DNA from 3 places in the Geodermatophilus sp. URMC 62 genome. Region 2 is predicted to be linked to each of the others. Evidence: predicted binding sites of a transcription regulator. Region 2 holds the regulator's gene; each other region holds the start of a gene.
The links. The regulator LexA, encoded in region 2, represses DNA repair genes until DNA is damaged. The targets are predictions, from matches to a motif close to TCGAACANNTGTTCGA.

Region 1: the regulator LexA is predicted to act here: its motif matches at 4,684-4,699, upstream of ACU616_RS07440 (DUF222 domain-containing protein).
Region 3: the regulator LexA is predicted to act here: its motif matches at 2,052-2,067, upstream of ruvC (crossover junction endodeoxyribonuclease RuvC).

Annotation. Positions count from the first base shown of each region.
Region 1 covers NZ_JBRFHY010000001.1:1,538,505-1,548,784, reverse strand. Annotated here, with positions in the region: partial or broken gene ACU616_RS07455 (amidase) at 1-674, opposite strand, end outside; gene ACU616_RS07450 (hypothetical protein) at 754-954, opposite strand; gene ACU616_RS07445 (RecQ family ATP-dependent DNA helicase) at 1,014-2,726, opposite strand; gene ACU616_RS07440 (DUF222 domain-containing protein) at 2,917-4,671, opposite strand; gene ACU616_RS07435 (DUF2786 domain-containing protein) at 4,834-6,006, opposite strand; gene ACU616_RS07430 (putative bifunctional diguanylate cyclase/phosphodiesterase) at 6,099-8,417, opposite strand; gene ACU616_RS07425 (TOBE domain-containing protein) at 8,517-8,912, shown strand; gene modA (molybdate ABC transporter substrate-binding protein) at 9,039-9,836, shown strand; gene ACU616_RS07415 (ABC transporter permease) at 9,833-10,280, shown strand, end outside.
Region 2 covers NZ_JBRFHY010000001.1:337,997-348,276, reverse strand. Annotated here, with positions in the region: gene ACU616_RS01620 (DUF349 domain-containing protein) at 1-1,155, opposite strand, end outside; gene ACU616_RS01615 (hypothetical protein) at 1,196-1,903, shown strand; gene miaA (tRNA (adenosine(37)-N6)-dimethylallyltransferase MiaA) at 1,888-2,823, shown strand; gene dapF (diaminopimelate epimerase) at 2,820-3,707, shown strand; gene ACU616_RS01600 (hypothetical protein) at 3,704-3,907, opposite strand; gene hflX (GTPase HflX) at 4,060-5,535, shown strand; gene ACU616_RS01590 (phosphatase PAP2 family protein) at 5,673-6,431, shown strand; gene ACU616_RS01585 (hypothetical protein) at 6,397-7,521, shown strand; gene lexA (transcriptional repressor LexA) at 7,571-8,350, opposite strand; gene ACU616_RS01575 (LysM peptidoglycan-binding domain-containing protein) at 8,639-9,304, shown strand; gene ACU616_RS01570 (hypothetical protein) at 9,439-10,092, shown strand.
Region 3 covers NZ_JBRFHY010000001.1:5,260,862-5,271,141, reverse strand. Annotated here, with positions in the region: gene pdxS (pyridoxal 5'-phosphate synthase lyase subunit PdxS) at 1-507, shown strand, start outside; gene pdxT (pyridoxal 5'-phosphate synthase glutaminase subunit PdxT) at 504-1,178, shown strand; gene ACU616_RS25260 (YebC/PmpR family DNA-binding transcriptional regulator) at 1,175-1,927, shown strand; gene ruvC (crossover junction endodeoxyribonuclease RuvC) at 2,086-2,667, shown strand; gene ruvA (Holliday junction branch migration protein RuvA) at 2,664-3,308, shown strand; gene ruvB (Holliday junction branch migration DNA helicase RuvB) at 3,305-4,429, shown strand; gene yajC (preprotein translocase subunit YajC) at 4,604-4,969, shown strand; gene secD (protein translocase subunit SecD) at 4,981-6,714, shown strand; gene secF (protein translocase subunit SecF) at 6,711-8,144, shown strand; gene ACU616_RS25225 (adenine phosphoribosyltransferase) at 8,141-8,737, shown strand; gene ACU616_RS25220 (RelA/SpoT family protein) at 8,816-10,280, shown strand, end outside.

The sequences.
Region 1 (10,280 bases), 1.2 Mb from region 2:
CCGGCCTCCAGGTCGGCGGTGAAGTCGGGGACGGGCTCGGACGCCGAGCCCGGGTCGCGGGCGTCGAAGCCGGCGATCGCCTGGAGCGTCAGGGCCGCGTCGCGCACGGTGCGGGTGAGGGGTCCGGCGTGGTCGAGCGACCAGCACAGGGACGTGATGCCGTGGCGCGAGACGCGGCCGTAGGTCGGCTTGAGGCCGACGGTGCCGCACACCGACGCCGGGATGCGGATCGAGCCGCCGGTGTCGGTGCCCATCCCCACCAGGCACTCGCCGGCCGCCACCGCCGCGCCCGAGCCGCCGCTCGAGCCGCCCGGCACGCGACCGGTGTCCCAGGGGTTGCGGGTCGTGGGCGTCAGCACGCCGTAGGCGAACTCGTGGGTGTGCGTCTTGCCCACCACGACCGCGCCGGCGTCACGGAGCCGGGCCACGCAGGCGGAGTCCTCCGTCGCGACGTGCTCGGCGCGGACCGCGGAGCTGGACGTGGTCGGCAGGCCGGCGACGTCGTAGAGGTCCTTGATGCCCACCGGGATGCCGTGCAGGGGCCCACGGTGGCCGCCGTCGGCGATCTCCCGCTCCGCCTGCCGCGCCGCCTCCAGCGCCTGCTCGGCGGTGACGACGACGAAGGCGTTCAGCCGGCCCTCGACCGCCTCGATGCGGTCGAGCGCGGACTGCACGAGTTCGACCGGGGACAGGGTGCGCTGCTCGATCTGGCGGGCGGCCTCGGCGATGTCGAGCTCGGAGGGCTGCACGTCCTCACGCCCACCGCGCGTCGAAGGCGGCGGCCGGGGGCGTCTCGCCCACGGCGATCTCGTCGAGGCTGTCGTACAGCCCGAGGACCATGGTCACGGCCGGACCCGCCGCGGCCCGTCGCTCGGTGCTGAGGTCCAGACGGGCGTGGGCGAGCAGCTGGTCGAACGCCTCGTCGCCGAGCGGCGACCGTTCTGCCGGGGCCATGGGCCACCTCTTCCGGGTCGGGTGTGACGTGCGGCACAGCATGCCCGAGGTCGGGGTGGTCAGCCGCCGCGGACCTGGAGCAGGTCGTTGGCCTCGATCGCCTTGAGCGCGAGGGTCTTGTAGCCGACCTCGTCGAAGAGGACGACGACGCGGTCGTCCTCGACCCGCATGACCATCCCCGGCCCCCACTCGGTGTGCACGACCGGCGTCTCGGGTGGGAACGGGGTGTCGGCGTCGACGACGGTGGCGTGCTCCTGCGCGGTGCCGGCGGAGCAGGTGTCGCAGTTGCCGCATGGCTCGTCGAGCTGCTCCCCGAAGTAGCCGAGCAGGAACTGGCGGCGGCAGTCGGTGGTCTCGGCGTAGCCGCGCATCATCTCGACCCGGCTCTGGTCGACCCGCTCGTGGTGCTCGGCCAGCTCGCGCGCGGCGGCCGCGGCCTCGCCGGGGGACGGTGCGCCCTCGGCCGGGTGAGCGGCGCCCTCCTCGTCGAGGACGACGGCCGAGACCTGCTCGAGCAGGTTGAGGTCGCGGGCCAGGGGGGTGGCGGGGCGGCCGGTCTCCTCGCGCAGCTGCTTGACGTCGACGCCGTCCTCGACCCCGGCGGCCGGCGCCGCGGCGACCAGCCCGGCCACCTGCTGCAGCTCCTCCTCGGCGGGGGCGCCGGCGGCGAAGAAGCGGCGCAGGCCGAGGTCCTCCTGCCGGTAGACCAGGACGGCGAGCGCCGGGTCGCCGTCGCGGCCGGCGCGGCCGATCTCCTGGTAGTAGCTGTCGACGGAGTCGGCCGGCTCGGCGTGGACGACGAAGCGGGTGCCGGGCTTGTCGATGCCCATGCCGAAGGCGGTGGTGGCGACGACGACGTCGAGCTCGTCGTCCATCCACGCGCGCTGGGCGTCCTCGCGCTCGCTCTTCTTCAGGCCCGCGTGGTAGGCCCGGGCGCGCAGCCCGCGCTCGGTCAGCGCCTCCGCGAGGTCCAGCGTGCCCTTGCGGGTGGCGCTGTAGACGATGCCCGGGCCGCGGCCGGCCTCCACCTCGCCGGCCGCCCGGTCGAGCACCGCCTGCCGCTTGGCGTGCGCGTCGGCGTGGTGGTCGACCTCCAGCCGGATCTCCGGCCGGTCGAAGCCGGCGACGACGACCTCCGGGTCGCGCATCGACAGCCGCTCGAGGATCTCGGCGCGCACCGGCGGGGCGGCGGTGGCGGTGAGCGCCAGCACCGTCGGGTGCCCCAGCTGCTCGACCACCTGGCCCAGCCGCAGGTAGTCGGGGCGGAAGTCGTGGCCCCAGGCGGAGACGCAGTGCGCCTCGTCGACGACGAACAGCGCCGGGCCGGCGTCGCGGACGGCGTCGACCACCTCGGACTTGGCCAGCTGCTCGGGTGCGAGGAAGAGGTAGCGGACCGTTCCGTCCGCCAGCCCCTCCAGGGCTGCGCGCTGGTCGCCGGCCGACAGGCTGGAGTTGAGCTGGGCGGCGCGGCCGACGGCGTCCCCGAGTTCGTCGAGCCGCTCCACCTGGTCGCGCTGCAGCGCGATCAGCGGCGAGACGACGAGCACCGGACCGTCGAGCAGTTGCCCGGCCACCTGGTACACCGCCGACTTCCCGGCCCCCGAGGGCAGCACCGCCAGCGTGTCCTGGCCGGCGAGGACGGCCTGCATCGCGCGTTCCTGCCCCGGGCGGAAGTCGTCGAAGCCGAGGACGTCGCGAGCCGTCTCGCGCAGCCGGCGGGTGCGGACGGAGGCCGAGCCGCCGGCGGGGTTGTCCTGCTTCTCTCGGGGCACCGGCACGCGCTGCCCGGGGCCCGAGATCGGCAAACGGAACCCTGCTGGACGCTGGGCTCCGCGGGCTCGGCCGCGTCTCCGCGGGAACGCGACGGGAACGCGGTGGGATCGGCAGGGTCGCGTCTCCGCGGGAACGGGACGGGAACGCGGCGGGATCGACTCGGTCGCGTCTCCGCGGGAACGCCGGTCGTCAGGTGCCGGACGGCCCGTCCCCGCTCGTGAGGCGGCGGAGCCGGTCGCGGTGGTCCGCGAGGACCCCGACCGCATGCCGCAGGTCCATCCGGTCGCCGCTCGGGGGCAGCGCGTCGCCGAGCGCCGGCTCACCCGCGGGGAACAAGACCCTGCCCATCGCCGCGGCGTCCTCCGCCGCGCACGCCGTCCGGTCCGGGAGGTCAGCAGTCCGGCCGGAGCGTTGACCGGCGGAGGGGCGTTGACCGGCGGAAGGGCCGGTCCGCCGGAGCGATCGGCCCTCCGGACGGCTGCCGGTGCGGAGGCCCCGCCGTCCGGCCGCGGCCCGTCTCCGACGAGCCGACCGCGTCCCCTGGGCGTCCTCGGCCCGGCGGGCGACACGCACCGGCCGCCGGCCGACCTCGTCGTCGATCGGGTGCACGCCGGTGAACGGGTCGAGCGTCGTCGGCTCGGCTGCCGCGTCCCGGGGCTGCGAGGTGTCGTGGAGGCCGGCCAGGCCGCCGTGGAAGGCCGCGTCGGCGGTGCCCCAGACGTACCGCCCGTCGGGTGCCGTGACCGCGAGCCGGCCGTCGACCCGGGCCACGACCAGGTCGCGGTCGTGCACCAGGCCGTGGTCGACATCGCAGAGCAGGACGAGGTTGTCCAGGTCGGTGCGACCGCCGAAGGACCAGTGGCGCAGGTGGTGGGCGTGGAGTCGCTCGACGCGCGTCTCCGGGCAGCCGGGCCGTGCGCAGCCGCCGTCGCGACGCAGCAGCGCCCGCCGCTGTCCCTTGCTGGCGCGTCGCCGTCCGCGGCCGAGGGCGAGGGGCTCGCGGCCGCGCTCCAGCATGATCACGGCGGTGGCGTCGCAGAGCACGCGCCGGGCCTGGGCCGGCGTCAGGGCCGGACCGCCCTCCAGGTGCGCCCGGCCGGCCGCGGTGTCGTCGGCGAGGACGGCAGCGTCGACGTGCACGACGACCTCGCGCCGGGGCGGGTCGCCGGGACGGCGGTCGGCGTCCACCCCGGCCCGGGCGAGCGAGGCGAGCGCGCTCAGCCGGCGGGCGGTGGTGCGTTCGCGGGCCAGCCCGGCCAGCTCGTCGTCGTCCGCACAGCGACGGTGCAGCTCCTGCCGCTCCTGCCAGTCCGATCCCCGGGCCGGACCGGCCTCCCGGGTGCGCGCGTTCTGCGCCCGCTCGCGCCGGGCCTCGCGCTCGGCGACCGACTCGATGGCGGCCAGCACTTCCGCGCCGGGTTCGGGACGCATCCGCAGCCGCAGGGTCAGCATCCCGTCGTCGTCCCAGGAGTACTCGAAGGACTCCTGGGACCCGGGCCGGTCACGCTCCTCGTCGTCGGCACGGTCGGTGCGGCGCCAGGAGCGGACGAAGCGCTCGAGCTGGGCGGCGGTGGTGTCGACGGCGAGGTCGAGCAGCGCCTCCTCGGTGTCGGGCTCGGCGATGCGCGTCAGCGCCCGCACCGTGGAGTAGGACAGCCGCCCGTCGGCGAAGGCCGCCTCGGCGAGCGGCAGCAGGCGCAGGGCCCGGGCCACGCGGACGTGCTCTCTCGCGGCACCCGGTGTCAGGCCGCACTGCCACGCCAGCCAGTGCCCGCAGGACCGGATGCCCCACCCGTGCCAGCCGTCGCGCTCGTCGAACTCGGCCACGAGGCACAGCCACGAGGCGGTGGCGGCCGCCAGCCGGACGGCGCCGGCGGTGATCGCCCGGGCCAGTTCGGGCAGCGGGCTGCCGGAGGGGTGCGGAGTGCTGCTCGGCTCGGGCACGGCGCCTCCTCGTCGATCGTGTGTTCGGAGGCTATGGCCGACCAGTGACGGAAACCGCAGGTCACGAGCGTGGGGGCGTTGCCGCGGAGACGCGGCCGGACGTCAGCGCAGGTGCGGGTGGCGGGAGCCGACCTCGGCGGAGTCGGCGGCCGCGCGGCCGGCTCACCAGCCCGCGGCGTCCGCCGGGGAGCGGCCGCGGCTGCTGCGGACGCGGGGGAACAGCCCGGTGAACGCGTCGTCGACCGCCTCCTGCCGCGAGCGCAGGACGGGCAGCAGGTCCACGCCCTGCTCCGTCGCCGCGGCCGCCGCGGCCCGGTCGCGCGCGCTGGTCAGCCGCTCACCGATGCGGCTCGCGTAACCGAGCAGGAACGCCCGGCGGAACGAGCGGGAGGCCGACCCCCGGCGCGCCGCCCGCTCCGCGGCCCCGAGGGCCTGGCCGACCTGGAGCAGCAGCGAGGTGAACAGCAGCTCGACGGCGTCGAGGTCGCAGGTGTTGCCGACCAGGGTGGCGATGCCGAGACCCTGGTACCAGACCAGCCGCACGCCGTTGGCCTCGGCGACCGCCCCCAGCAGCTGCACCTTGGCCCGCACGTACGGGTCGTCGACGTGGACCCGGCGGGTGCCCACGCCCGTCCGGGCCGCCCCGTCGCCGGCCTCCAGCAGTGCGGAGTCGACCGCGTGGCGGGTCATCAGCTCCTGCGCCTTGGCGGTGAGCGCCTCGGCCTCGTCCGGGAACCCCGTGGACTCCGCCTTGGCCAGCAGCGCCCGGATGCGGCGCAGCGCCCGGGCGTCGTCGGGCGCGGACGCCGGCTCCGCCCGGCGCGCCGCCGGGCCCCAGCGCGAGGGCGGCGGCAGCAACTGGTCGATCCGCGCCAGCGTGCGCAGCGTCGCGGCCACGATCAGCACCTCCCGCCACGCCTCGCCGGCCGACCGGCCCTCGGCGCGGTGCCAGGCGGCCACCACGGCGGGGTCGCCGGCCGGGGTGCCGGCGCCCAGCGCCCCCAGCTCGCGGAGCTGGTCGACCCAGCCCTGCGGCGCCCGGGAGGCGGCGTCGGAGCGGCGGGCGTCCTCGGCGATGAGGGCGACCACCAGCCGGGCCGCGCGGGTGGTCGCCCGGCGGCGGACCGCGTGGGCGACGTCGGCCGGCTGCCAGCCCCGCTCCCACGCGTCCGCCAGGGCCGACAGCAGCGCCCCGGTGGCCCCGCCCGACCCGTCGACCGCCGGGTCGCGTCCGGCCAGGACGGCGGCCACCGCGCCCGCGTCGGCGCCGTCGGCGTGCCAGTCGCCGCCGAGCAGCAGGGTCCGCAGCCAGGTGTCGTCCGCCGTCGTCGCCATGCCGGCGATGCTCTCCCGGCGGCGCGGCGCCGTCGCGGAGGCGCTGTGGACGGCCGGCCCCTGTCCACAGGCCCGCGCGGGTGCACCGCGGATCACCGCGGACGGGCGAGCCACTCCCGTTCGATCCGGTCCGCCGGCGCCGGGCGGCCCAGCAGGTAGCCCTGGACCTGCGGGCAGCCGAGCTCCCGGAGGCGCCGCAGCTGCTCCTCGGTCTCCACGCCCTCGGCGGTGACGGTGGCCCCCAGGTGGTGGGCGAGCGCGAGGACGGCGGAGACGATCGCGTCGGTCGGGCGGTCGTCAGGCAGCCGCGCGACGAAGGAGCGGTCGAGCTTGAAGGCCTGCGGCGTCCGCTCGCGCAGCGCGGCGAAGCTGGAGTAGCCGGTGCCGAAGTCGTCCACGGCCAGCACGACGCCGGCCGCGGTGAACTGCTCCAGGGCCGCCCGCGCGCCCGGCTCCACGGCGCAGGACTCGGTCATCTCCAGTTCGAGGGCGTCCGCGGGCAGCCCGACGCGGTCGAGCAGCGCGAGCACCCAGGGCGCGAAGTCGGCCGGGAGCAGCTGGCGGGTCGAGACGTTGACCGCCACGCGGGGGGTGGCGGCCCCGAAGACCCGGCGCCACCGCGCGGCCTGCGCGCAGGCCTGCTCGAGCACCTGCGCGCCGAGCTCGTGGATCAGCCCGGTCTCCTCGGCGGCGGCGATGAACTCCGCCGCCGGCACCTCGCCGCGCTCGTCGTCGTGCCACCGCGCGAGCGCCTCGACGGTCACCAGCCGGCCGTCGGCCACCCGCACGATCGGCTGGTAGGCGACCGTGACCGCCCCGGCGCCGACCGCGCGGCGCAGCGCGGCGCGCAGCCCCAGCCGGTCCCGGGTCCGCCGGCGCAGCGGCTCGTTGAACAGCTCGTAGCGGTGCCCGCCCCTCGCCTTGGCCCGCTGCAGGGCCATGTCGGCCGCCCGGAGCACCTCCTCGGCGTGCCCGCCCCCGTCCGCCCCGGACGCGGCGTCCTGCTCCTCGCGCAGCCGCGGCCCGGCCAGGCCCTCCGCGTCGGCGACCGCGATCCCGACGCTGACCGTCACGACGACCTCCCGGCCGTCGACGGCGTAGGGCTCGGCCAGCGCCGCCAGCAGCCGCTCGGCCACCCCGGCCGCCTCCTCCGCGCCGGTCACGCCGTCGAGCAGGACGGCCATCTCGTCCCCGCCGAGGCGGCTGACTAGGTCGGCGGGCCGCACCGCCTGCTCCAGCCGGCGCGCGACCGCCACGAGCAGCTCGTCGCCGGCGTCGTGCCCGAGCTGGTCGTTGACGCCCTTGAAGCCGTCCAGGTCGCAGTAGAGCACCGCGAACCGGGCGTCGGGACTGCGCTCGGTGCGGTGGGCCGCGGCGTCGACCCGGTCCATCAGCAGCACCCGGTTGGCCAGCCCCGTGAGCGAGTCGTGGACCGCCGCGTGCTCGGCTGCCGCGATGCTGGCCTGCCGGCCGGTGACCAGCGCGCCGAGGGTCAGGCCGGCCAGGGTGAGGGTCACCAGGCCCAGCTGCAGTCGCAGGGGGTTCTCCACGACGTCCCGGCCGACCAGGGCCACGGCCAGGGCGTTGGCGACGAGCACGGCGAGGGCCACCCGGGGCAGCCCGCCACGGACGGCGATCCAGATGAGCGGCACGTACACCAGGTAGGCCAGGTCCAGCCCGCCGACCGACGGCTCGCCGTAGGCGAGGTACACCGTCGTCAGCAGCAGGACGGCCTGCCCGGCGACCTCCAGCTCCCGGTCCAGCAGGCGGGCGGCGAGGCGGCCGAGCCAGCGCGGGCGCACCCGGTCCGGCCAGGACGCGTGCCCCCGTCCGGTCCGCGGCGCCTCGGGGGGCGCCGGCCGGTCGCGCCAGAGCGCGGGCACCCGCCGGCTCGCGACGAGCAGCGCGGGCGCCAGCACCCCGACACCCGTGGCGCGCCCGGACCAGAAGCCGAGGACGGCCCGGAACCACTCCCCCCAGGTCAGCAGGCCCGTGACGGTGTACTGCAGGACCTGCACGACGGCGACGACGAACGGCCCGGCGACGGCGGCCAGCCCGAGGAACCACGCGACGTCACGCTGGCCGGGCAGGCGGGGGTCGATCCGGAGGCGCCGGAGCAGGACCCAGGCCACGGCCGTGTAGACGGCGGTGCCGAACGCGCCGCTGAGCCAGACGCTGGCCCAGCTCACCTCCGGACTGCTCAGCACCAGTCCGTGCAGGGGGTTGGTCAGCAGCAGGAGCGGGGCGTAGCGCAGCCCGAACACGAGCAGCAGGGTGAAGCTGAGTCCCGTCGGCGGGTACCACAGCGACACCTCCTGCCGGGCCTGGAAGACGCTGGCGACGACGTCGAGGCCCAGCCAGAGCCCGAGGTAGACCACCGAGACGATCAGCGGACCGCGCCACCGGCGCATGCTCGTCGCGTCCCCCTGTCCCCGGCGGCCGGGCCGGCACCGGCTGCCTGCTCCCTGCCCCAGGCCCGCAGCCCTACACCCGGCTCCTACCCTGCGGCGGTGACGACCAGCTACCGGATCGCCGAGGCCGCGGCGCTGCTCGGGGTCAGCGACGACACAGTCCGCCGCTGGGTCGACAGCGGCCGGCTGCCCGCGCACCGCGACGGCGGCGGCCCGGCCGTCGTCGACGGCGCCGACCTCGCCCGCGTCGCCGCCGCCCTGCACGAGGCGCCCGAGCCCGGCACCACCCGCGGGTCCTCGGCCCGCAACCGGCTGGCGGGCATCGTCACGCGGGTCGTCCGCGACACCGTGATGGCGCAGGTGGAGATCCAGGCCGGGCCCTTCCGGCTGGTCTCGCTGATGTCCCGCGAGGCCGCCGACGAGCTCGGCTTGGAGGTCGGCGTCCGCGCGGTGGCCACGGTCAAGGCGACGCAGGTCAGCGTCGACGTCCCCTGAGGCCGCGACGGTGGGAAACGGAGATGCGGACGTACCGGCCGATCGGGTAGCCGCAAGTCCGGAGCGGACTGGGCTATGGTCCCGCGAGCGCGGATCGGGAGGTCCGCCCGGCGGGGAGGAGACCCGATGCGCAGGCGGACGGCGGCGGTGCTGGCGGTGGTGGCGCTGGCGGCCGCCGGCTGCGGGGGCGGGGACGACGACGCGGCGGCGTCGACGGCGGAGACGTCGGGGACCTCCTCGAGCGGGCCCACCGGCACGGTGACCGTCTTCGCCGCCGCCTCGCTCACCGACGTCTTCACCGACCTCGGCCGGCGGCTGGAGGACGGCAACGACGGCCTCGACGTGCAGTTCAACTTCGCCGGCAGCTCGGCCCTGGCCACCCAGCTCACCCAGGGCGCCCCGGCCGACGTCTTCGCCTCGGCCAACGGCACGCAGATGTCGGTCGTCACCGACGCCGGCCTCGCCGACGGCGACCCCACCGTGTTCACCGGCAACGTCCTGGAGATCGCCGTCCCCGCGGGCAACCCGGCCGGGATCACCGGGCTGGCCGACTTCGGCCGCGAGGAGCTCACCCTCGCCGTCTGCGCGCCCGAGGTGCCCTGCGGCGCGGCCGCCGAGGACGTCTTCGCCGCCGCCGGCGTGACCGCGCGCCCCGACACCCAGGAGGAGGACGTGCGCGCCGCGCTGACCAAGGTCGAGCTCGGCGAGGTCGACGCCGCACTGGTCTACGCCACCGACGTCACCGCCGCCGGCGACGCCGTCGAGGGCGTCCCCTTTCCGGGGGCCGAGGACGCCGTCAACGAGTACCCGCTGTGCACGCTGGCCGCCGCTCCCAACCCCGACGGCGCCCGGGCCTTCGTCGACCTGGTGCTCTCCGAGGAGGGACGGCGGGCGCTCGCGGACGCCGGCTTCCGCACCCCGTGAGGCGCCCCCGGACCCCCGCGCCGCTCCTGGTCCCCGCCGCCCTCGCCGTCGCGTTCCTCGTCCTGCCCCTGGTCGGGCTGCTCGTGCGGACGCCGTGGTCGCAGCTGGGCACCCTGCTCACGGCGCCCGGCGTCGGGCAGGCGCTGCGCCTCTCGCTGGTCTCGGCGACGCTCGCCACCGCCGTCTCCGTCGTCCTCGGCGTGCCGCTGGCCTGGGTGCTGGCCCGGTCCACGGCGCGTGGGCGGGCGGTCCTGCGCGCGCTGGTCACCGTGCCGCTGGTGCTGCCCCCGGTCGTCGGCGGTGTCGCGCTGTTCCTCGTGCTCGGCCGCCAGGGGATCGTCGGCAGCTGGCTGGCCGCGGCCACCGGCACCACCATCCCGTTCACCACCGCCGCCGTCGTCATCGCCGAGACGTTCGTGGCCATGCCGTTCCTCGTCATCAGCG
Region 2 (10,280 bases):
CGCCTCGGCGAGGATCTCCTCCTTGGCCTGCTGGTTGGCCAGCTGCTCGCTGTTGCGGGCCTTGTCCGACTCCGAGCGGGCGCTGAAGAAGACGTCCTGCGCGGCGCGGAACTGCTTCCACAGGTCGTCGTCGCCGTCGCGGCTGGTGCGCGGCACGGCCTTCCAGCGGTCCATCAGCGAGCGCATGGCCGCGCTGGTGGCACCCCAGTCGGTGGACGTCGACAGCCGCTGCGCCTCGGCGATGAGCTCCTGCTTGGCCGCGCGGGCCTCACCGCGCTGGGCGTCGAGGGCGGCGAAGTGCGCCCCGCGCCGGCGGCCGAAGGCGTCACGGGCGGCGGCGAAGCGGGTCCACAGCGCCTCGTCGGTCTTGCGGTCGATGCCGCGGATGGTCTTCCACTCCTCGACGATCGCCTTGAGCCGGTCGCCGGCGGCCTTCCAGGACGTCGACTCCGCGGCGATCTGCTCGGCCTCGGCGGCCAGCGCCTCCTTGCGCGCGACCTGCGCGGCGCGGGCGGCGGCCTTCTCGGCGCGGGACTCGGCGGCGGCGGAGTCGGCCGTCCCGACCATCGCCCGGGCGCGGGCGGCCAGCCCGTCGAGGTCGCCGACGGCGGTGGCGGTGGGGATGGTCTCGGCCAGCGTCTGCGCCTTGGCCTTGAGCTCGGACGGGTTGCCGGTGTGCGCCTTGAGCCGCGCCTCGAGGAGGGACACCTCGGTGGCCAGGTCGTCGTAGCGGCGGGCGAAGTGCGCCAGGCCGGCGGCGGGGTCGCCGGCCTGCCACGAGCCGACCGCCCGCTCCCCGTCGGCGGTGCGGACGTAGACGGTGCCGTCCTCGTCGACCCGGCCCCACTGCGCGGGGTCCGAGACCGCCTCGGCCGCGGGCGCCGTCGGCGCCGGGGCCGGCGCGGACGCCTCCGGGACGACCGCCTCGGCCGCGGCCACCCCGGCGGCGGCGTCCTCGGGGGCGGCGTCGTCCGTCGGGTCGGCCAGTGCCGCCGCCGCGGGGGTCGGCGCGGCCGGTGTCCCGGCGTCGGGGGTCACCGCGTCGGGGATGGTCTCGTGGGGGGTGGTCACGTCGGGCGTGGTCACGTCGGGACCGGCCGTCTCGGGCGAGGGGACCTGCTGCGACCCGTCTCCGGGGTTCTCCGTGCTCGACACGCACCGCAGTGTCCCACGCCGCATCGGCGAGACTGCTGCGGTGAGCAGCACCCCCGTCGTCCGCCCGGCTGCGTCCCTGTCGGTGGCCTTCTGCCCGTGCCCGCCGCTGCTGCTCCCCGCGGTCGCCGGGCGCGCGGCCGAGGAGACCGCCGGCCTGCGGGCGGCCTGCGCCGAGGCGGTCGACGCGGTGCTCGCCGCCCGGCCCGAGCTGGTCGTGGTCGTGGGGCCAGGTGCGGAGGGCCGGTACGGGCGGGGCGATGCCGGGGACCTGCGCGGGTTCGGCGTCGACGTCGAGGTGCCGCTGTCCGGCGGGGTGCGCCCGGACGGCCGCCGCATGCCGCCGGCCCTCACCGTGGGGGCGGCGCTGCTGTCCGCCGCCGGCTGCACGGGGGAGCGCGTCGGCGCCGGGCCGGAGGAGCTGGCCGCGGTCGTGGCGGGGGTGCCCGGGCCGGTCGGGGTGCTGGCCATGGGCGACGGCTCGGCCCGCCGCAGCGTCAAGGCCCCCGGGCACCTGGACGCCGCGGCCGCACCCTTCGACGCCGCCGTCGCCGCCGCACTGGCCGCGGGGGACGCCGCCGCGCTGGCCGCGCTCGACCCCGCGGAGGGACGGCGGCTGCTGGCCGCCGGCGTGCCCGTCTGGCGCGCCGTGGGGGCGCTGCTGGCGGGGCGGCCCGTGACCGCGCGGCTGCTGGCCGACGAGGCCCCCTACGGGGTCGGCTACCTGGTGGCCGTGTGGCAGGCGCGGTGACCGGCCTGCCGCCCGTGGTCGCCGTCGTCGGGCCCACCGCCACCGGGAAGACGGCGCTGGCGGTCGCGCTGGCCCGGCGCCTCGGCGGCGAGGTGGTCAACGCCGACTCCATGCAGCTCTACCGCGGCATGGACATCGGCACCGCCAAGCCCGACGCCACCGAGCGTCAGGGCGTGCCCCACCACCTGCTTGACGTGTGGCACGTCCGCGAGGCCGCCTCGGTGGCCGAGTACGCCCGGATGGCGCGCGCCGAGGTCGACCGGCTGCGCGCCGCCGGGGTGGTGCCGCTGCTGGTCGGCGGCTCGGGCCTGTACGTGCGCGCCGTCCTCGACGACCTGGAGTTCCCGGGCACCGACCCGGCGGTCCGCGCCCGGCTGGAGGCCGAGCTGGCCGACGCCGGCGCGGCCGAGATGCACGCCCGCCTCGCCGCCGTCGACCCGGCCGCCGCGGCCGCGGTGCTGCCCAGCAACGGACGGCGGATCGTGCGGGCGCTGGAGGTCGTCGAGCTCACCGGCCGGCCGTTCCGCGCCACGCTGCCCGAGCCCCGACCGCACTACCCGGCCGTCGTCGTCGGGCTGGACCGGGAGCCGGCCGAGCTCGACGCCCGGGTGGCCGAGCGGGTGGACCGGATGTGGGCGGCGGGCTTCGTCGCCGAGGTCGCCGCGCTCGCCGCCGACGGCCTGCGCGAGGGGCCGACGGCGTCCCGCGCGCTCGGCTACGCCCAGGTGCTCGCCCAGCTCGACGGCGCGCTCACCGCCGCCGAGGCCCGCGAGCGGACGGTCACCACCACCCGGCGCTTCGTCCGGCGGCAGCGCTCGTGGTTCCGCCGCGACGCGACCACCACCTGGTTCGACGCCGCCCGCCCCGACCTCCCCGACGCCGTCGAGGAGCTGCTCAGCCGCCGTAGGATCGGGCGGTGAGCGACCGGTTCCTCCTCGGGCACGGCACCGAGAACGACTTCGTCGTCCTGCCCGACCCCGACGGGGACCGCTGGCCGGAGGACCGCCTCGACGCCGCCCTGGTGCAGCGGCTGTGCGAGCGCCGCGCCGGCCTCGGCGGCGACGGCGTCCTGCGGGTGGTGCGCAGCCGCCACGTGCCCGACGCCGCCGCCGTCCTCGGTGCCGACCTCGACCGCTGCGAGTGGTTCATGGACCACCGCAACGCCGACGGCTCCCACGCGGAGATGTGCGGCAACGGCGTCCGGCTGTTCCTGCACGTGCTGATCGCCGAGGGGCTGCTCGACCGCGCGGCCTGCGCCGACGGCATCCTGGTGGGCACCCGCGGCGGGCCGCGCCGGGTGGGCGCCGGGGCCGACGGCACGTACTGGGTGGACATGGGCCCGGCCCGGCCCTTCGGGCGCGGTGCGGCGACCGTGGCAGGGCGGGCGTTCCCCGGCCAGGCCGTCTCGATGGGCAACCCGCACCTGGTCTGCGCCACCGACGCCGACCTCGACGCCCTCGACCTCACCGCGCAGCCCGGGTTCGACGCGGGCCTGTTCCCGGAGGGCGTCAACGTCGAGTTCGTCCAGGTGCTCGCCCGGCCGGCCGAGGGCGCCGACGCCCACGTCCGGCTGCGGGTGCACGAGCGCGGCGTGGGGGAGACCCGCTCCTGCGGCACCGGCGCCTGCGCCACCGCCTACGCCGCCCTGGCAGCCGGGTCCGACGGGCCGCAGCGCGGCACGGTCGTCGTCGACGTCCCCGGCGGGCGGCTGACGGTCGACGTCTCCCCGGGGACGACGGTGCTGCACGGCCCCGCCGTCGTCGTCGCGACGGGGCAGCTGACCCCGAAGTGGCTCGGCTCCTAGGGAGTGTCCGGGGTGTCGGCGCGGGTCTCGGGCTCGTCGGTCGGCGCCTCGGGCTTGTCGCCGGGGCCCACGTTCCCGGTGCCGCGCGGCGTGCCGGCCCCGGTGTCCTGGTCGGCGCCGCCGAAGAGGTTGCGCGGCACCTCCAGCCCGACCGGGTCGCGGCCGGGGTCGTCGGTGCCCTCGCTGCTGCTGGTGCTCACGGGTGCCTCCCTGGGTCGTGGTCGTCGTCTCGCCCGTACCCGGCTCCCCGCGGGATGCACCTGACCCGTTCCGGTGTTGTACCGGCCGTATGACGACTGCAGAGACGACAACCCAGGTGACCGTGGACGGCGTGCGTGTCACGCTGGACCCGATGACGACCGCACAGAACCGCGCCGTGCTCGCGGACGCACAGGACCGGGCCGAGCGCGCTGAGGCAGCCCGTCCCGCCCCGGCCGGCCAGTGGGACGACGACGACACGACCGGCTCCTACGACCTCGAGGCCCGTGGCGCGCTGCGCCGGGTGGCGGGGCTGTCCACCGAGCTCGCCGACATCAGCGAGGTCGAGTACCGGCAGCTGCGCCTCGAGCGGGTCGTCCTCGTCGGCGTCTGGACCGAGGGCACCCAGGCCGACGCCGACCGGTCGCTGGCCGAGCTCGCCGCGCTGGCCGAGACCGCCGGCTCGGAGGTCCTGGAGGCCGTGAGCCAGCGGCGCGACAAGCCCGACGCCGGCACCTACGTCGGCTCGGGCAAGGCCGCTGAGATCCGCGACATCGTCGCCGCCAGCGGCGCCGACACGGTGATCTGCGACGGGGAGCTCACCCCGGGCCAGCTGGGCGCACTGGAGAAGATCCTCAAGGTCAAGGTGGTCGACCGGACCGCGCTGATCCTCGACATCTTCGCCCAGCACGCCACCAGCCGGGAGGGCAAGGCCCAGGTCGAGCTGGCGCAGATGCAGTACATGCTGCCGCGCCTGCGCGGCTGGGGTGAGTCGCTGTCCCGGCAGGCCGGCGGCCGCGTCGCCGGCGGTGGCGGCATCGGTACCCGCGGTCCCGGTGAGACCAAGATCGAGACCGACCGCCGGCGGATCCGGTCGCGGGTGAGCAGGCTGCGTCGCGAGATCGCCGGCATGGCGACTGCGCGCGCGACCCAGCGCTCGGGCCGCGACCGCCACGCCGTGCCGAGCGTGGCCATCGCCGGGTACACCAACGCGGGCAAGTCCAGCCTGCTCAACCGGCTGACCGGCGCCGGCGTGCTGGTGGAGAACGCGCTGTTCGCCACCCTCGACCCGACGGTGCGGCGTGCACAGTCGCCCGAGGGCCGCGAGTACACGCTCACCGACACCGTCGGCTTCGTGCGGCACCTGCCGCACCAGCTCGTCGACGCCTTCCGGTCGACGCTCGAGGAGGTGGCCGGTGCCGACCTGCTGCTGCACGTCGTCGACGGCTCCGACCCCGACCCGCTCGGCCAGATCGACGCGGTGCACGTGGTGCTGCAGGAGATCGACGCCGCGGCGGTGCCCGAGCTGATCGTCGTCAACAAGGTCGACGCCATGACCGAGGACGACGTGCTGACCCTGCGCCGCGCCCTGCCGGGCGCGGTCTGGGTCTCGGCGCGCACCGGCGAGGGCATCGAGCGGCTGCGCGAGATCGTCGCGACCCGGCTGCCGCACCCGGACGTCGAGGTCGAGGTGCTCGTGCCCTACGACCGCGGTGACCTGGTCGCCCGCGTCCACCGCGACGGCGAGGTGCTCAGCGAGCAGCACGAGGCGTCGGGCACCCGGCTCTCCGCGCGGGTGGACGGCGGCCTCGCCGCCGCCCTCGAGCGGTTCGCCGTGCCCGTCGGCTGACCGGTCCTCCCCGCACCCCGCCGCCCGGGTGCCCGGCTCCGCGCCAGGCCCCGGGCGGCTCGCCGTCTGCCCCACCGTCCGCCTCGCCCTCGGGCGGCCGAGGTCACGGACGGGTCACGGGCCGGTACCGTGACCGGATGACCAGCGGCGTGGTGCGGCGCCGGGACGGCGCACCGGCCGGGGACGGGCCCGGCGAGCCCGCCGCCCTGCCCGGTCGCGTGGTGACCCCCGGCCGCCCGCCGTGGTGGCTGCTGCTCGGTGCCTTCCTCGTCGCGTCCGCCGTCACCGTGGACCTGCTCAGCCGCGGCTACCTCGAGTGGGTCGACCTGCGGGTCTCCGAGGCGGTCAGCGGCTGGGACCTGCGCGACTCCCCGGCCTACTGGCCGGTCTGGGCGGTCACCCAGATCGGCGGGCGCGGCACCATCCTCGCGGTGCTGGCCGTCCTGGTCGGCTGGCTGTGCGTGCGGCAGCGGACGCTGCTCCCGCTGGTGCGGGTCCTCACCGCGCTGGCGCTGCTCACCGTCGTCGTCTACGCGTTCAAGTTCGGCACCGGGCGCACCGCCCCGGCCTACCCGGGGTCGTTCTTCCACCGCGACGGGGCCTCCTATCCCTCCGGGCACGTGGCCAACGCCGTGCTCATGTGGGGGGTGGCCCGCTGGCAGGCGGTCGAGTACCGGCTGGGTCCGCGGGTGCAGCGCACGCTGTGGTGGCTCAGCGTGCTCGGGCCGGTGGCCACCGGTGTGGCCATGGTGTCGCTGGACTTCCACTGGGTGACCGACGCGGTGGTCGGCGCGGCCGTCGGCCTCCTGCTGCTGGGCGTGGTTCACGCACTGGACGCAGCCGTGCTGTCACGCTGGCCTCGTGCGCGAGCCGGCCGTCCGTCCGCGCGGTCCTGACAGGCGTCGCGGGCCCGTTTCCGGCCGTCGCAGGGCCCGCCGCGGGGCGGCCGCCCCCGTCTGCCTGGCCCTGACACTGGCGCTGACGCTGGCCGGCGCGCCGTCCGCAGGCGCCCAGGAGCCGGCCGCGGCGTCCGTCCGCTGCCAGGTCACCGATCCGCGGCTGGCCGAGCTGTCGGGCCTCGTCGACGTCGGTGACCGGGTGGTGGTGATGGCCGACGGCGGCGACCAGGTGGCGGTGTACGCGCTGGACGGCACCTGCCAGGTCGTCGACGTCGTGACCGCCCCGCTGGACCCCTACGACCCCGAGGACCTCGCGGTCGGCCCGGACGGCACGGTGTGGCTGGCCGACACCGGGGACAACAACGGCACCCGGGCCACCGTCGCGCTCATCGCTCTGCGTCCCGACGGCGCCACCGCGCTGTACCGGCTGACCTATCCCGACGGCGCGCACGACGCCGAGGCACTGCTGCTGGCCCCGGACGGCACCCCGTACGTGGTGACCAAGGAGGTCCTGGGCGCCAGCCACGTCTACCGGCCGGCCGCTCCGCTGGTGGACGGCGGCACCGTCGGGCTGGCCGACGTCGGCACGGTGTCCTTCACGCTGACCGGCACGCCCGGCGGCCCGGTCGGGCGTGCGGGCCAGCTGCTGGTCACCGGTGGCGCGGTCGCGCGTGACGGCAGCCGGATCGCGCTGCGGACCTACACCGACGCCTACGTCTGGCCGCTGGCCGGCTCCGACGTGCCGGGCGCGCTGGCCGGCGAGCCCGTGCGCGTCGCGCTGCCCGCGGAGCCACAGGGGGAAGCGGTCACCTTCACCGCCGACGGCGGCGCGCTGCTCGTCGCCGGGGAGGGCGTGCCCGGCGACGTCACGCTGGTCCCGGTGCCGGCTGCCACCGCGGCGTCGACGCCGGCTGCGCCGTCGGCCCCGGCCGATCCGTCGCTGGCGGGACTGCTCTCCGGCGACGGTGGCGGCCCCTCGCCGGTCACGGCCGGGCTGGTGGCCGCTGCCGTCGCAGCCGTCCTCGTCTGGATCGGCGGGCGGCTGCGCCGGCGGCGCGACCCGGCCGGCCCACCCGTCGGTCGGTGACCGGCCGACCCGCCCCCACGGGGCGGGTCGCTCAGCGAGCGGTGCGGCGTCAGACCCGGCGCAGCACCGTGACGACACGGCCGAGGATGGTCGCCTCGTCGCCCGGGATCGGCTCGTACGCCGGGTTGTGCGGCAGCAGCCAGACGTGCCCGTCGCGGCGCTTGTAGGTCTTCACCGTGGCCTCGCCCTCGAGCATCGCGGCCACGATCTCACCGTTCTCCGCGGTGGGCTGCTGGCGCACGACGACCCAGTCGCCGTCGCAGATGGCCGCGTCGACCATCGAGTCACCGGCGACGCGCAGCATGAACAGCGTGCCCTCGCCGACCAGCTCGCGGGGGAGGGGGAAGACGTCCTCGACCGCCTGCTCGGCGAGCACCGGGCCACCGGCGGCGATCCGGCCGACCAGGGGCACGTAGGTGGGCGCGCCGGTGTCGGCCGCGGGTGCGCCGGTGGGGGCAGTGGCGGGAGCGGCGGTCTCGCCCGGCGTCTCACCGGGCAGCCGGACGTCGAGCGCGCGGGGGCGGTTGGGGTCGCGCCGCAGCCAGCCCTTCTTCTGCAGCACCGAGAGCTGGTGGGCGACCGACGACGCGGAGGACAGGCCGACGGCCTCGCCGATCTCGCGCACCGAGGGCGGGTAGCCGCGGCGCTCGATCGAGTCGCGGATGACCTCGAGGACCCGGCGCTGCCGCTGCGTCAGGCCGTCGCCGGCCTCCGTGCGGTCGGGGAAGGTGCGGACCGCGCCGGTCCCCTCCCCACCCGCGCCGCTACCCGCGCGGCGGGACGTCCCGCCGGTGCGTGTGCGCTGGCCGGTCCCGCTCGTGCCCGCCACGTCTCCTCCTCGCCGGCCGTGCTGCCACGGCCCTCGTGTCCTGCTCCCGCCCGGCCGCGGTTCGTCGTTCAGGACCGCCGGCTGGACGGGACCGCCTCGGCGCCCGGAGGCGACGGCGGACGGGTGCTGGTCGGACGGTAGCGCCTCGGCGCCGGTACTTCAAACGTGTGTTCGAAACCCGCCAGGAGGTATCGGGGTCGACCCCGTCGGCGGGTTGCGCTAGGAATCGCACAGGCGTTCGATCGAACACGCGTTCGACCAGGTGGCACCGACGAGGAGGAGTGGGTCATGGGCACCGTGCGGCAGGACGTGCTGGAGTTCGACGCGACGGTCCGGGTCCCGTGGCGGCCGTCGCTCCGGCCGGGGGCCGGTGTCGGTGGCGGTGGCGGTGTCGGTGGCGGTGTCGGTGTCGGTGTCGGTGTCGGAGGTGTGGCGGCTGCCGGCCGCCCGGCCCGGCCGGCGGCGCCCGGAGCCCTGCCGGGCTCCGGCCCGCGGGTCGGCGGGCACCTGCGCCCCGTCCCCGACCACCAGGCCGCCGCGGCCGTGCGCACCGCCGGGCCGGCCACCGAGCGGCCCGGCGCCCGGCGCGACCCGGCCCGTCCGAGCGGGCGGCCGCTGCGCTCCGGTGCCACCGGTGGCCCCGTCCGCGGTGGCTGCGCGCCGGCCGCCGTGCGGCTGACCCGGCGGGGGCGGCGCCTCGTCACCGTGCTCGCCCTCGGCGGAGCGGTCGGTCTGGGCGCCTGGCTCGCGCCGCTGGTGGGCGGTGCCGACGGCGGACTGCGGCTCGCGGGGGAGAGCAGCGTCGTCGTCGAGCCGGGCGACACGGTGTGGTCGATCGCGGGGGAGGTCGCCGCGGACGGGGAGGACGTGCGCGTCGTGGTCGACGCCATCGAGGAGCTCAACGACCTCCGGGGCTCGTCCGTCGTGCCCGGCCAGGTCCTCCAGCTGCCGTGAGCGCGCGGTGCGGGGCGTCCGGGTCCGCCCTCGAGCTCCGGCAGACATGGACGAGAGGGCGGCGGCGAGTTCGTCAACCCTCCGCGCGAGGTCGCTCACCGGCCGGAGCAGTACCGGCACCTACGGTCGAGGACGTGTCAGCAGCCGTGAACAGCCGGGCCGCAGTCGTCTTCCGCTCGCCGCAGGACGTCGAGGTGTGCGTGGACGGCGCCTGGGCTCCCGGCGCCATGCTGGGCTGGCGGCACGACGAGCGCGGCGGCTGCCAGGCACAGGTGCGGTGGCGCGACGGGGGCGAGCCGACCTGGGTCGACCTCGCCGGTGTGCGCCTGCCCGAGCGGCACCTGTCCCTCGCGCACACCGCGTCGCCGTCCGAGCCACCGAGCGCCGAGGTCGGCGACCGCGACCGGCAGGACGGTGCGCCCCGTCCCGACGCGACCGTCGTGATGGCCGCGGTGCAGCCGGCACGCCGCACGTTCCGTGCCGGCCGCCGGCACGGCGCCGACGGCACCGCCGAGCAGCCCGCCGACGGGTCCGCCGCAGCGGGCCGGCACCGGGCGCCCGCCGACGGGTCCGCCGGTGCGGGCCGGCACCGGGCGCTCACGGCCGAGATGCCGGCGGTCGCCGTCGGCGCCCCCGCCGTTCCGGACGGCCCCGGCGCCTCCGCGGCGTCCTCCGGGGCGTCCTCCGCGGAGGTCGGGGAGCCGGACCTGCTGACCCGCCCGATCCGCCTCGACGACCTGGCGTCACACCCGCGCGGCGGGCGTCCCGCCGTCCGCCGCCCGGTCTGAGCGCTCCGTCCCGGCGTCCCCGCCGGACGCGGTGGGTCCGGGCCCCGGTGCTGGGCCGGGGCCTCCGCGGGCAGCTCCACCGTCGACGAACCCGCCGTCCGGCAGTGCCCGTGCGCGCGTCCCCCACGCCTGTTCCACCCTCTCCCGCACGCCGACACGCGCGGGCCCTCGGCGTGTCGTGTGGCGGG
Region 3 (10,280 bases), 4.9 Mb from region 2:
TGCGGCGCCACCGACCTGGGCGAGGCGCTGCGCCGGATCGACGAGGGCGCGGCCATGATCCGGTCCAAGGGCGAGGCCGGCACCGGCAACGTCGTCGAGGCCACCCGGCACATGCGGGCCCTGCGCGCCGGCATCCGGCGGCTGGCCACCCTCGACGAGACCGAGCTGTACGTCGCGGCCAAGGAGCTGCGCGCCCCGCACGACCTGGTGGTCGAGGTGGCCCGCGCCGGGAAGCTGCCCGTCGTGCTGTTCACCGCCGGCGGCATCGCCACCCCGGCCGACGCGGCGATGATGATGCAGCTCGGGGCCGAGGGCGTGTTCGTGGGCTCGGGCATCTTCAAGTCCGGCGACCCGGCGCAGCGCGCGGCGGCGATCGTGCAGGCCACCACCTTCTTCGACGACCCGGCCGTGATCACCAAGGTGTCCCGCGGCCTGGGCGAGCCGATGGTCGGGATCAACGTGGCGACGCTGCCCGAGACCGAGCGCTTCGCCACCCGCGGCTGGTGAGCGGGCCGCGCATCGGCGTCCTGTCGCTGCAGGGCGACGTCCGCGAGCACCTCGCCGTCCTCACCGGCCTGGGCGCCGAGGCGGTGCTGGTCCGGCGTCCCGAGGAGCTGGCCGCCGTCGACGGGCTGGTCCTGCCGGGCGGGGAGTCGACGACGATGACCAAGCTCGCCGTCCGCACCGGCCTGCTCGAGCCGCTGCGCGACGCCGTCCGCGGCGGGCTGCCGGCCTACGGCACCTGCGCGGGTCTGGTGCTGCTGGCCGACCGGCTGCTCGACGCCCCGCCGGACCAGCCCACCCTGGGCGGCCTCGACGTCACCGTGCGGCGCAACGCCTTCGGCCGGCAGGCCGACTCCTTCGAGTCGCGGATCGCGCTCGACGGCGTGCCCGGCGGACCGCTGTCGGCGGTCTTCATCCGCGCGCCGTGGGTCGAGGAGACGGGGCCCGGGGTGCAGGTCCTCGGGCGGGTCGTGGGCGGAGCGGCCGACGGTAGGATCGTCGCGGTGCGCCAGGGCGACGTCGTGGCCACCAGCTTCCACCCCGAGCTGACCGGGGACACCCGGGTCCACGGGCTCTTCGTGGAGATCGTGCGGCGCGCGGCCGCGGTCGGCGGGGCGGTGGCTGTCCCCAGTGGCGCCGGCGCCGGTGCCCCCCACCCCGGAGGAGATCAGTGAGCGGCCATTCCAAGTGGGCGACGACCAAGCACAAGAAGGCCGGGATCGACGCCAAGCGCGGCAAGCTGTTCGCCAAGCTGATCAAGAACATCGAGGTCGCGGCCCGCACCGGCGGCGGTGACCCGGCCGGCAACCCGACGCTCTACGACGCCATCCAGAAGGCGAAGAAGAGCTCGGTGCCCAACGACAACATCGACCGCGCGGTCAAGCGCGGCTCCGGCGCCGAGGCCGGCGGCGTCGACTACCAGGGCATCACCTACGAGGGCTACGCCGCCGGCGGCGTCGCGGTCCTCGTCGAGTGCCTCACCGACAACAAGAACCGCTCGGCCATGGAGGTCCGCACTGCCATGACCCGCAACGGCGGGTCCATGGCCGACCCGGGGTCGGTGTCCTACCTCTTCTCCCGCAAGGGCGTCGTCGTGGTGCCCGCGACCGACGGCGTGGACGAGGACACCGTGCTCATGGCCGTCCTCGACGCCGGTGCCGAGGAGGTGCGCGACCTCGGCGACACCCTCGAGGTGGTCTGCGAGCCGGGCGACCTCGTCGCCGTCCGCTCCGCGCTGCAGGACGCTGGCATCGACTACGACTCCGCCGAGATCGGCTTCGTGCCGAGCGTCACCGTCGAGCTCGACGAGGAGGGCGCCGGCAAGGTGTTCCGCCTCATCGACGCCCTCGAGGACTGCGACGACGTGCAGAACGTCTACGCCAACTACGACGTCCCCGACGAGGTCCTCGCCAACGTCGGCTGATGGAAGGACCCCCTCGCCCCCACGCCTCGCTCCGCTCGGCGCGGGCCCCTGCGAGGGGGCCGTTCCAGCACCGCACCGGGCGGGCGTGTCGCACCCGATCGTCGGCCGCGACGGTTAGCCTCGGTCGAACACCAGTTCGGCCGGGGGGAGACGCGTCCGTGGGAGGCAGCGCCATGCGGGTGCTCGGCATCGACCCGGGGCTGACCCGGTGCGGGTGGGGCGTGGTCGACGGCCGCCCCGGCGCCCGCCCGGCCGTCGTCGGGGTGGGGGTCATCCGCAGCTCCGCCGAGCTCGACCTGGAGCTGCGGCTGCTGGAGCTGCACACCCAGGTGACGGCGCTGCTGCGCGAGCACCGGCCCGACGTCGTGGCCATCGAGCGCGTCTTCACGCAGAACAACAAGGGCACCGCCACCGGCACCGCGCAGGCGGCCGGGGTCGCGGCGCTGGCCGCGGCGCAGACCGACCGGCCGGTCGCCTGGCACACGCCCAGTGAGGTCAAGGCGGCCATCTCCGGCAACGGCCGCGCGGACAAGGAGCAGGTCACCCTCATGGTCACCCGGGTGCTGGGCCTGTCGGCCGCCCCCAGGCCGGCCGACGCCGCCGACGCCCTGGCGCTGGCGGTCTGCCACGTCTGGCGCGGCCCGGCCCAGGAGCGGCTGCGGGTCGCCGCGATCGCCGGCGGGATCGGCGCGCCGGTCCGCTCGACGACGCTGCCGCGCTGGACGGGGGTGAGCCGGTGATCGCGTCGGTGAGCGGCCGGGTGGCCGCGGTCTCGCCGGACGGCGCGGTGGTCGAGGTCGGCGGGATCGGCCTGTCGGTGCAGTGCACGCCCGGCACCATCGCCCGGCTGGCCGTGGGCCAGGACGCGCGGCTGGCCACGAGCCTCGTCGTCCGCGAGGACTCCCTGACCCTCTACGGCTTCGCCGACGACGACGAGCGCCAGCTGTTCGAGCTGCTGCAGACGGCCAACGGCGTCGGCCCGCGGCTGGCCCAGGCGGTGCTGGCCATCCACCCGCCGCGGGAGGTCCGCCGCGCGGTGTCGATGGCCGACGTCAAGGCGCTGATGCAGGTGCCCGGCATCGGCAAGAAGGGCGCCGAGCGGCTGATCCTGGAGCTGCGCGACCGGCTGGGGACCACGACGGCGGACACCCAGCTCGACGGCCCGGCCGCGCTGCCCGCCGGGGCCGGCCCGCTCACCCCGGTGACGCCGTGGCGTGACCAGCTCGCCGCGGCGCTGATCGGGCTGGGCTGGAGCAGCCGGGAGGCCGACACCGCGATCACGGCGCTGACGCCGGTGGCCGACGAGCAGCTCACCGCCACCGGGCGGGTCGACGTCGCGCTGCTGCTGCGTCAGGCCCTGCAGCTGCTGGGCAGGTCATGAGCACGCCGTTCGACCGGGCGCTGACCGGGGAGGTGGACGACGGCCCGGGCCGGGAGTTCGGCGTCTCGCCGCAGGCCGGTGACGAGGAGCGGGTGGTCGAGTCGGCGCTGCGGCCGCACTCGCTGCACGACTTCATCGGCCAGCCCAAGGTGGCCCGCCAGCTCGCGCTGGTGCTCGAGGGCGCCAAACGCCGCGGCCGCCCGCCGGACCACGTGCTGCTGTCGGGTCCGCCCGGACTGGGCAAGACCAGCCTCGCGCTGATCATCGGCTCGGAGCTGGGCACCGCGGTGAAGATCACCAGCGGCCCGGCGATCGAGCGCTCCGGTGACCTGGCCGCGATGCTGTCCAACCTCGGCCCCGGTGACGTGCTGTTCATCGACGAGATCCACCGCATCGCCCGGCCGGCCGAGGAGCTGCTGTACATGGCGATGGAGGACTTCCGGGTCGACGTCGTCGTCGGCAAGGGGCCCGGGGCCACCGCCATCCCGCTGGAGATCAACCCCTTCACCCTGGTCGGCGCGACCACCCGGGCGGGCCTGCTTACCGGGCCGCTGCGCGACCGGTTCGGCTTCGTCGGGCAGATGGAGTTCTACGAGCCGGCCGAGCTGCAGCAGGTGCTCGCGCGCAGCGCCGAGCTGCTCGGCGTCGAGCTCACCGACGACGGGTCGGCGGAGATCGCCAGCCGCTCCCGCGGCACGCCGCGCATCGCCAACCGGCTGCTGCGCCGGGTGCGCGACTACGCCGAGGTGGAGGCCGACGGCCGGGTCACCCGCGCCGTCGCCCGCGCCGCGCTGGCGCTCTACGACGTCGACGACCTCGGCCTGGACCGGCTCGACCGGGAGGTGCTCGAGGCACTGGTCGCCCGCTTCTCCGGGGGGCCGGTGGGCGTGAGCACCCTCGCCGTCGCGGTGGGGGAGGAGCCGCACACCGTCGAGGAGGTGTGCGAGCCGTTCCTCGTGCGGGCCGGCCTGCTGGCGCGCACCCCGCGGGGGCGGGTGGCCACCGAGGCCGCGTGGCGGCACCTCGGCCGGCCGGTGCCGCGCGGCGGGATCCCCCTCGGCGGTGTCACAGCAGTCCCGCGCGACCCGGGTTCGTCGTCGGAACCGTTGTTCGACGCCTAGACTCGTCCGCGCTGGCGCGCAACTCGACCCCCCGCCGGGTCGACCCGGTCCCGGCCGCGCGACCGTGTGTCGGCGGCCGGTCTCCGTGCGTGCCATGACCGACGTACCCGAGCGGTCCCGACCCGGACCGCACCCACCGCGTGCACATGAGCGCGGTAGAGAGGCACTCCCGTCGTGGAACTGTTCCCCCTGCTCCTGCTGGTGTTGGCGTTCGTGGCGCTGATCGTGCTGCCGGCGCGGGCCCGCAAGCGCCAGCAGAACCAGACGCAGTCGGCCCTCGCCGTCGGCGCGCCGGTGACGATGGCCGGCGGCGTCTACGCCACGGTCGCCGGTCTCGACGACCCGGCCACCGTCCAGGTCGAGATCGCCCCGGGCGTCGTGGTGACCTACGCGCGCCAGGCCGTCGTCCAGGTGCGGCAGCCGGCGGTGACCGGCCCGGCCGTGGACCCGGTGGTGGACCCCGTCGTCGACCCCGTGGCCGACGACCTGCCGGCCCGGGACGAGCGCCCCGGTGACGGCCCCTCCGGCAAGACCCTCTGACCGGAGGACCCGTGGCCAACCGCGCCCTGCCGGCGCGCCGCTACTTCGGCGCGCTGGTGCTGATCATCGCCGTCATGTACGGCCTGGTCTTCTTCACCGGCACCGACCGGACGCCGCAGCTGGGGCTGGACCTGCGCGGCGGCACCACCGTCACCCTCACCGCCCGCACCCCCGACGGCCAGGCGCCGGCCCCCGAGGACCTCGAGCTGGCCCGCCAGATCATCGAGCAGCGGGTCAACGGCCTCGGCGTGGCCGAGGCCGAGGTGGTCACCGAGGGCGACTCGAACATCGTCATCTCGGTGCCCGGTGACAACGGCGAGCAGGCGCGGGAGCTGGGTCAGACCGCCCAGCTGCGGTTCCGGCCGGTCATCGGCGGTCCCGAGCCGGCCGCGCCGGCGGAGGCCGGCGACAGCGCCGCCCCGAGCGAGAGCGCCGGCGCGAGCGGCAGCGCGGCGCCCACGGACGCGGCGACGCCGTCGGATCCCGCCGCGGCCACCGACTCCGCCGCGCCCACCGACTCCGCCGCGGCCACCGACTCCGCCGCGGCCACCGACTCCGCCGCGCCCACCGACGGCGCGGGCGCGACGCCCTCCGACGGCGCCGTGGCCGACCCGGCCATCCCCGACCCCGACGCCCCGCCGGTGACCCAGGAGCAGGCCGCCGCCGCGTACGCGACGCTGACCTGCTCGCCGGAGGAGGCCGCCGGCGCGGTCGACCGCTCCGAGGACTACGTGGCCGCGTGCAGCGAGGACGGCAGCGTCAAGTACCTGCTCGGCCCGGCGATCCTCGAGGGCACCGACATCACCGACGCCAGCGCCGGCACGCAGCAGACCACCGGTGAGTGGGTCGTGCTGCTGGACTTCAACTCCACCGGCCGGGCCACCTGGGCGGAGTACACGGCCGCCAACATCGGCAACAACGTCGCCTTCACCCTCGACGGCCGGGTGGTCTCCGCGCCCAGCATCACCACCGCCATCAACGGCCAGACGACGATCACCGGCTCGTTCACCCAGCAGAGCGCCGAGGAGCTGGCCAACCAGCTGCGCTACGGCGCGCTGCCGCTGACGTTCACCCAGGCCACCGCGCAGTCGATCTCCACCGAGCTCGGCGCCGAGCAGCTGCGGGCGGGCCTCATCGCCGGCGCCATCGGCGTCGCCCTGGTCTTCGTCTACGCCTTGGTCTACTACCGGCTGCTCGGCCTGGTGATGATCGCCAGCCTGTTCCTCTCGGCGGTGGTCGTCTACGCCAGCCTGGTGCTGCTGGGCCGCCAGATCGGGTTCACGCTCAGCCTCGCCGGGATCGCCGGGTTCATCGTGTCGATCGGCATCACGGCCGACTCGTTCGTCGTCTACTTCGAGCGGCTCAAGGACGAGGTCCGGGAGGGCCGCACGCTGCGGTCGGCGGTGCCGCGCGCCTGGGTGCGCGCCCGCCGCACGATCCTGTCGGCCGACGCGGTCAGCTTCCTGGCCGCGGCGATCCTCTACTGGCTGGCCATCGGTGACGTGAAGGGCTTCGCGTTCACCCTCGGCCTGTCCACGGTGCTCGACCTGATCGTCGTCTTCCTCTTCACCCACCCGCTGATGGCCGTGCTGGCCCGCTACCGGGCCTTCGGGCAGAGCCGCTTCTCCGGCCTGGGCCGGGTCGACCGGTCCCGCCGTGCCGGCGGGCCGGTCCCCGCCGCCGGGCGCGAGCTCGTCGGCGCCGGCAGCGGCGCCCGCGCGTCCCAGGACAGGAGCCAGGCATGAGCCGCGAGCAGGACCGCGGGCAGGACCATGGGCGCGCCGACGGCGTGCCCCCGGGCACCGAGGCCGACGAGGCCCGCGCCGCCACCGCCGCGGCCACCGAGGACGCCGCCGCGGCCGCCGACGACGAGGCGCTGGTCGACGCGGGCCTGCCCGCCGACGGCGAGCCCGGCGCGGTCCGCCGTCCGCGCCGCCGGGCGTCGCTGGCCCACCGGCTCTACAACGGCGAGGCGGGTCTGGACGTCGTCGGCCGCAGTCGGCTGATCTACAAGGTCACCGCGGTCGTCGTGCTGGTCTGCATCGCCTCGATGGTGTTCCGCGGGTTCAACTTCGGCATCGACTTCGAGGGCGGCAACAGCTTCCGGCTGCCCGCGACCAGCGCCCAGCTCGAGCAGGTGCGCGCCGCGGCCTCCGACGCCGGGGCCGACGTCGCCTCGGCGCAGGTGGTCGGCGGCGACACCGTGCTGCTGCGCACCGGCGCCCTGGACAACGACGGCGAGCGGGCCGTCGTCCAGGCCGTCGCCGACGCCGCCGGGATCGACCCCGACGAGGTGAGCCCCGACGCGGTCAGCGCCCAGTGGGGGCAGGACATCACCGACCAGGCGCTGCTCGCGCTGGCGGTGTTCCTCGTCGCCGTCGTCGCGTTCCTCGCCATCCGGTTCCAGCCGAAGATGGCCATCGGGGCGATCCTCGCGCTGCTGCACGACCTGCTCGTCACCGCCGGTGTGTACTCGCTGGTCGGGTTCGAGGTCACGCCCTCGACGGTCATCGGCCTGCTGACCATCCTCGGGTTCTCGCTCTACGACACCGTCGTCGTCTTCGACAAGGTCGACGAGAACACCCGCGGCCTGTCCTCCGGCGCGCGCATGACCTGGGGCGAGGCGGCCAACCTCGCGGTCAACCAGACGCTGATGCGCTCGATCAACACCTCGGTGATCGCGCTGCTGCCGGTCGCCGGGCTGCTGTTCGTCGGCGCCGGCCTGCTCGGCGTCGGCACGCTCAAGGACCTCGCCCTCGTGCTGTTCGTCGGCCTGGCCGCCGGCGCCTACTCCTCCATCTTCCTGGCCACGCCGATCGTGGCCGACCTCAAGGAGCGCGAGCCCGAGCAGGTCGCGCTGCGCCGCCGCGTGCTGGCCCGCCGCTCGGCGGCCGCCCGGCAGGGCACCCGCGCCGTCGCCGGGCCGGTCGCCAGCGCCCGCCGCAACCGCGGCGCCGCCCGCGGCGGGGTCGCCCTGGCCGAGCGGGACCCCGCCGACCGGGACCCGGGCGCGCTGGGCCCGGCGCAGGCCGACCTCGTCGTCGAGTCGCCGTCCTCCGTGGGCCCCGAGCCGGCCCGCGGCCCCCGCGCGCACGGTGCCAGCGCGGCACCGCGGCCCGGGCAGCGCCCGCAGCGGCCCGGCGGCCGCTCCGGCAGCACCAAGAAGCGCCGGTGAGCGTCCCCGAGGCGCTGCAGCCGCTCGACGAGCTCATCGCGAGCCACGCGGTCGACGTCCCCGACTTCCCGGTCCCGGGCGTGCTGTTCCGCGACCTGACGCCGGTCTTCGCCGACGGGCCGGCGTTCCGCCGCATGGTCGAGGGCCTGGCCGCGCCGCAGCTGGCCGACCCCCGGGTGGCCGCGGTGGCGCACACCGACGACGGCGGCCCGTCCGATCCCGGCTTCGACGTCGTGGTCGGCGTCGAGGCCCGCGGCTTCCTGCTGGCCGCGGCCGTGGCGCTGCACACCGGCGTCGGCGTCGTCCCGGTGCGCAAGGCCGGCAAGCTGCCGCGGGAGCGGGTGAGCGCCGAGTACGCGCTCGAGTACGGCACGGCCACCGTTGAGATGCACACCGACTCCCTGCGGCCGGGGCAGCGGGTGCTGCTGGTCGACGACGTCCTCGCCACCGGTGGCACGCTCGGCGCCGCGCTCGCCCTGGTCGAGGAGCTGGGCGCGGTCGTCACGGCGGTGTCGGTGGTCATCGAGCTGGCCGAGCTCGGCGGGCGCCAGCGGATCGCACCGCACGCCGTGCACGCCCTCTGGACCACCTGAGGGGGACGTCCGGCCCCGCAGGCCCGGTCCCGGCTAGCATGGTGGGGGTCGTTCCTCCTCAACAGCGCAGGAGTAGCCGTGCCCCCGGATGCGCCGGTCACCAACGTGGCTGGCGCGCGGCCCGAGGAGCCGGCCGGCTCGCAGCCCGACCAGCGCGCGCCGCTCCCGAGCCGGCCGCTGGTCCGCCGTCCCGACGACGTCGACAGCGAGCCGCCCACCGAGGGTGAGGGCGGGTCGCCGCGCCCGCGCCGCGTCCGGGACCGGCTGGCCCGCCGGATCGTCGCCGGGCAGCGCGGCAGCCTGGTCCGCCCGGTGCTGGAGCCGCTGGCCTCCCTGCACCGGCAGAGCCACCCCAAGGCCGACCTGGCGCTGCTGCAGCGGGCCTACGACGTGGCCGAGGCCGCGCACGCCACCCAGAAGCGCAAGAGCGGCGACCCCTACATCACCCACCCGCTGGCCGTGGCCACCGTCCTGGCCGGGCTGGGGATGGACACCACGACGCTGGTCGCCGCGCTGCTGCACGACACCGTCGAGGACACCGGCAAGACCCTGGAGGCCATCAGCGCCGACTTCGGCCCCGAGGTCGCCCACCTCGTCGACGGCGTCACCAAGATCGACAAGGTGAAGCTGGGTGACGCCGCCCAGGCCGAGACGATCCGCAAGATGATCGTGGCCATGGCCCGCGACCCGCGGGTGCTGGTCATCAAGCTCGCCGACCGGCTGCACAACATGCGCACGCTGCGCTTCCTCCCGCCGGAGAAGCAGGAGAAGAAGGCGCGCGAGACGCTGGAGATCCTCGCCCCGCTGGCCCACCGCCTGGGCATGAACACCATCAAGTGGGAGCTCGAGGACCTCGCCTTCGCCACGCTCTACCCCAAGCGCTACGACGAGATCGTGCGGCTGGTCGCCGAGCGGGCGCCCTCGCGCGACACCTACCTCGCCGAGGTCACCGCCGCGGTCACCGAGCAGCTCAAGGCCGCCGGCATCGAGGCGGTCGTCACCGGCCGGCCCAAGCACTACTACTCGATCTACCAGAAGATGATCGTCCGCGGCCGGGACTTCACCGACATCTGGGACCTCGTCGGCATCCGCATCCTGGTCGACACCGTCCGCGACTGCTACGCGGCGCTGGGCATCATGCACGCCCACTGGCAGCCGGTGCCGGGGCGGTTCAAGGACTTCGTCGCGATGCCCAAGTTCAACATGTACCAGTCGCTGCACACGACGGTGATCGGCCCGCAGGGCAAGCCGGTCGAGCTGCAGATCCGCACGCACGACATGCACCGCACCGCCGAGTTCGGCATCGCCGCGCACTGGAAGTACAAGGAGAAGGCGCGGGCGGGCGGGCGGCCCGGCCCCGGCGAGCTCGGCGCGGCGAAGGTCGGCACGCCCGACGACATGCTGTGGCTGCGCCAGCTGCTGGACTGGCAGCGCGAGGCGCAGGAGCCCGGCGAGTTCCTCGAGACGCTGCGCTACGACCTCGGCCCGCAGGAGGTCTTCGTCTTCACGCCCAAGGGCGACGTGATCAGCCTGCCCGGCGAGT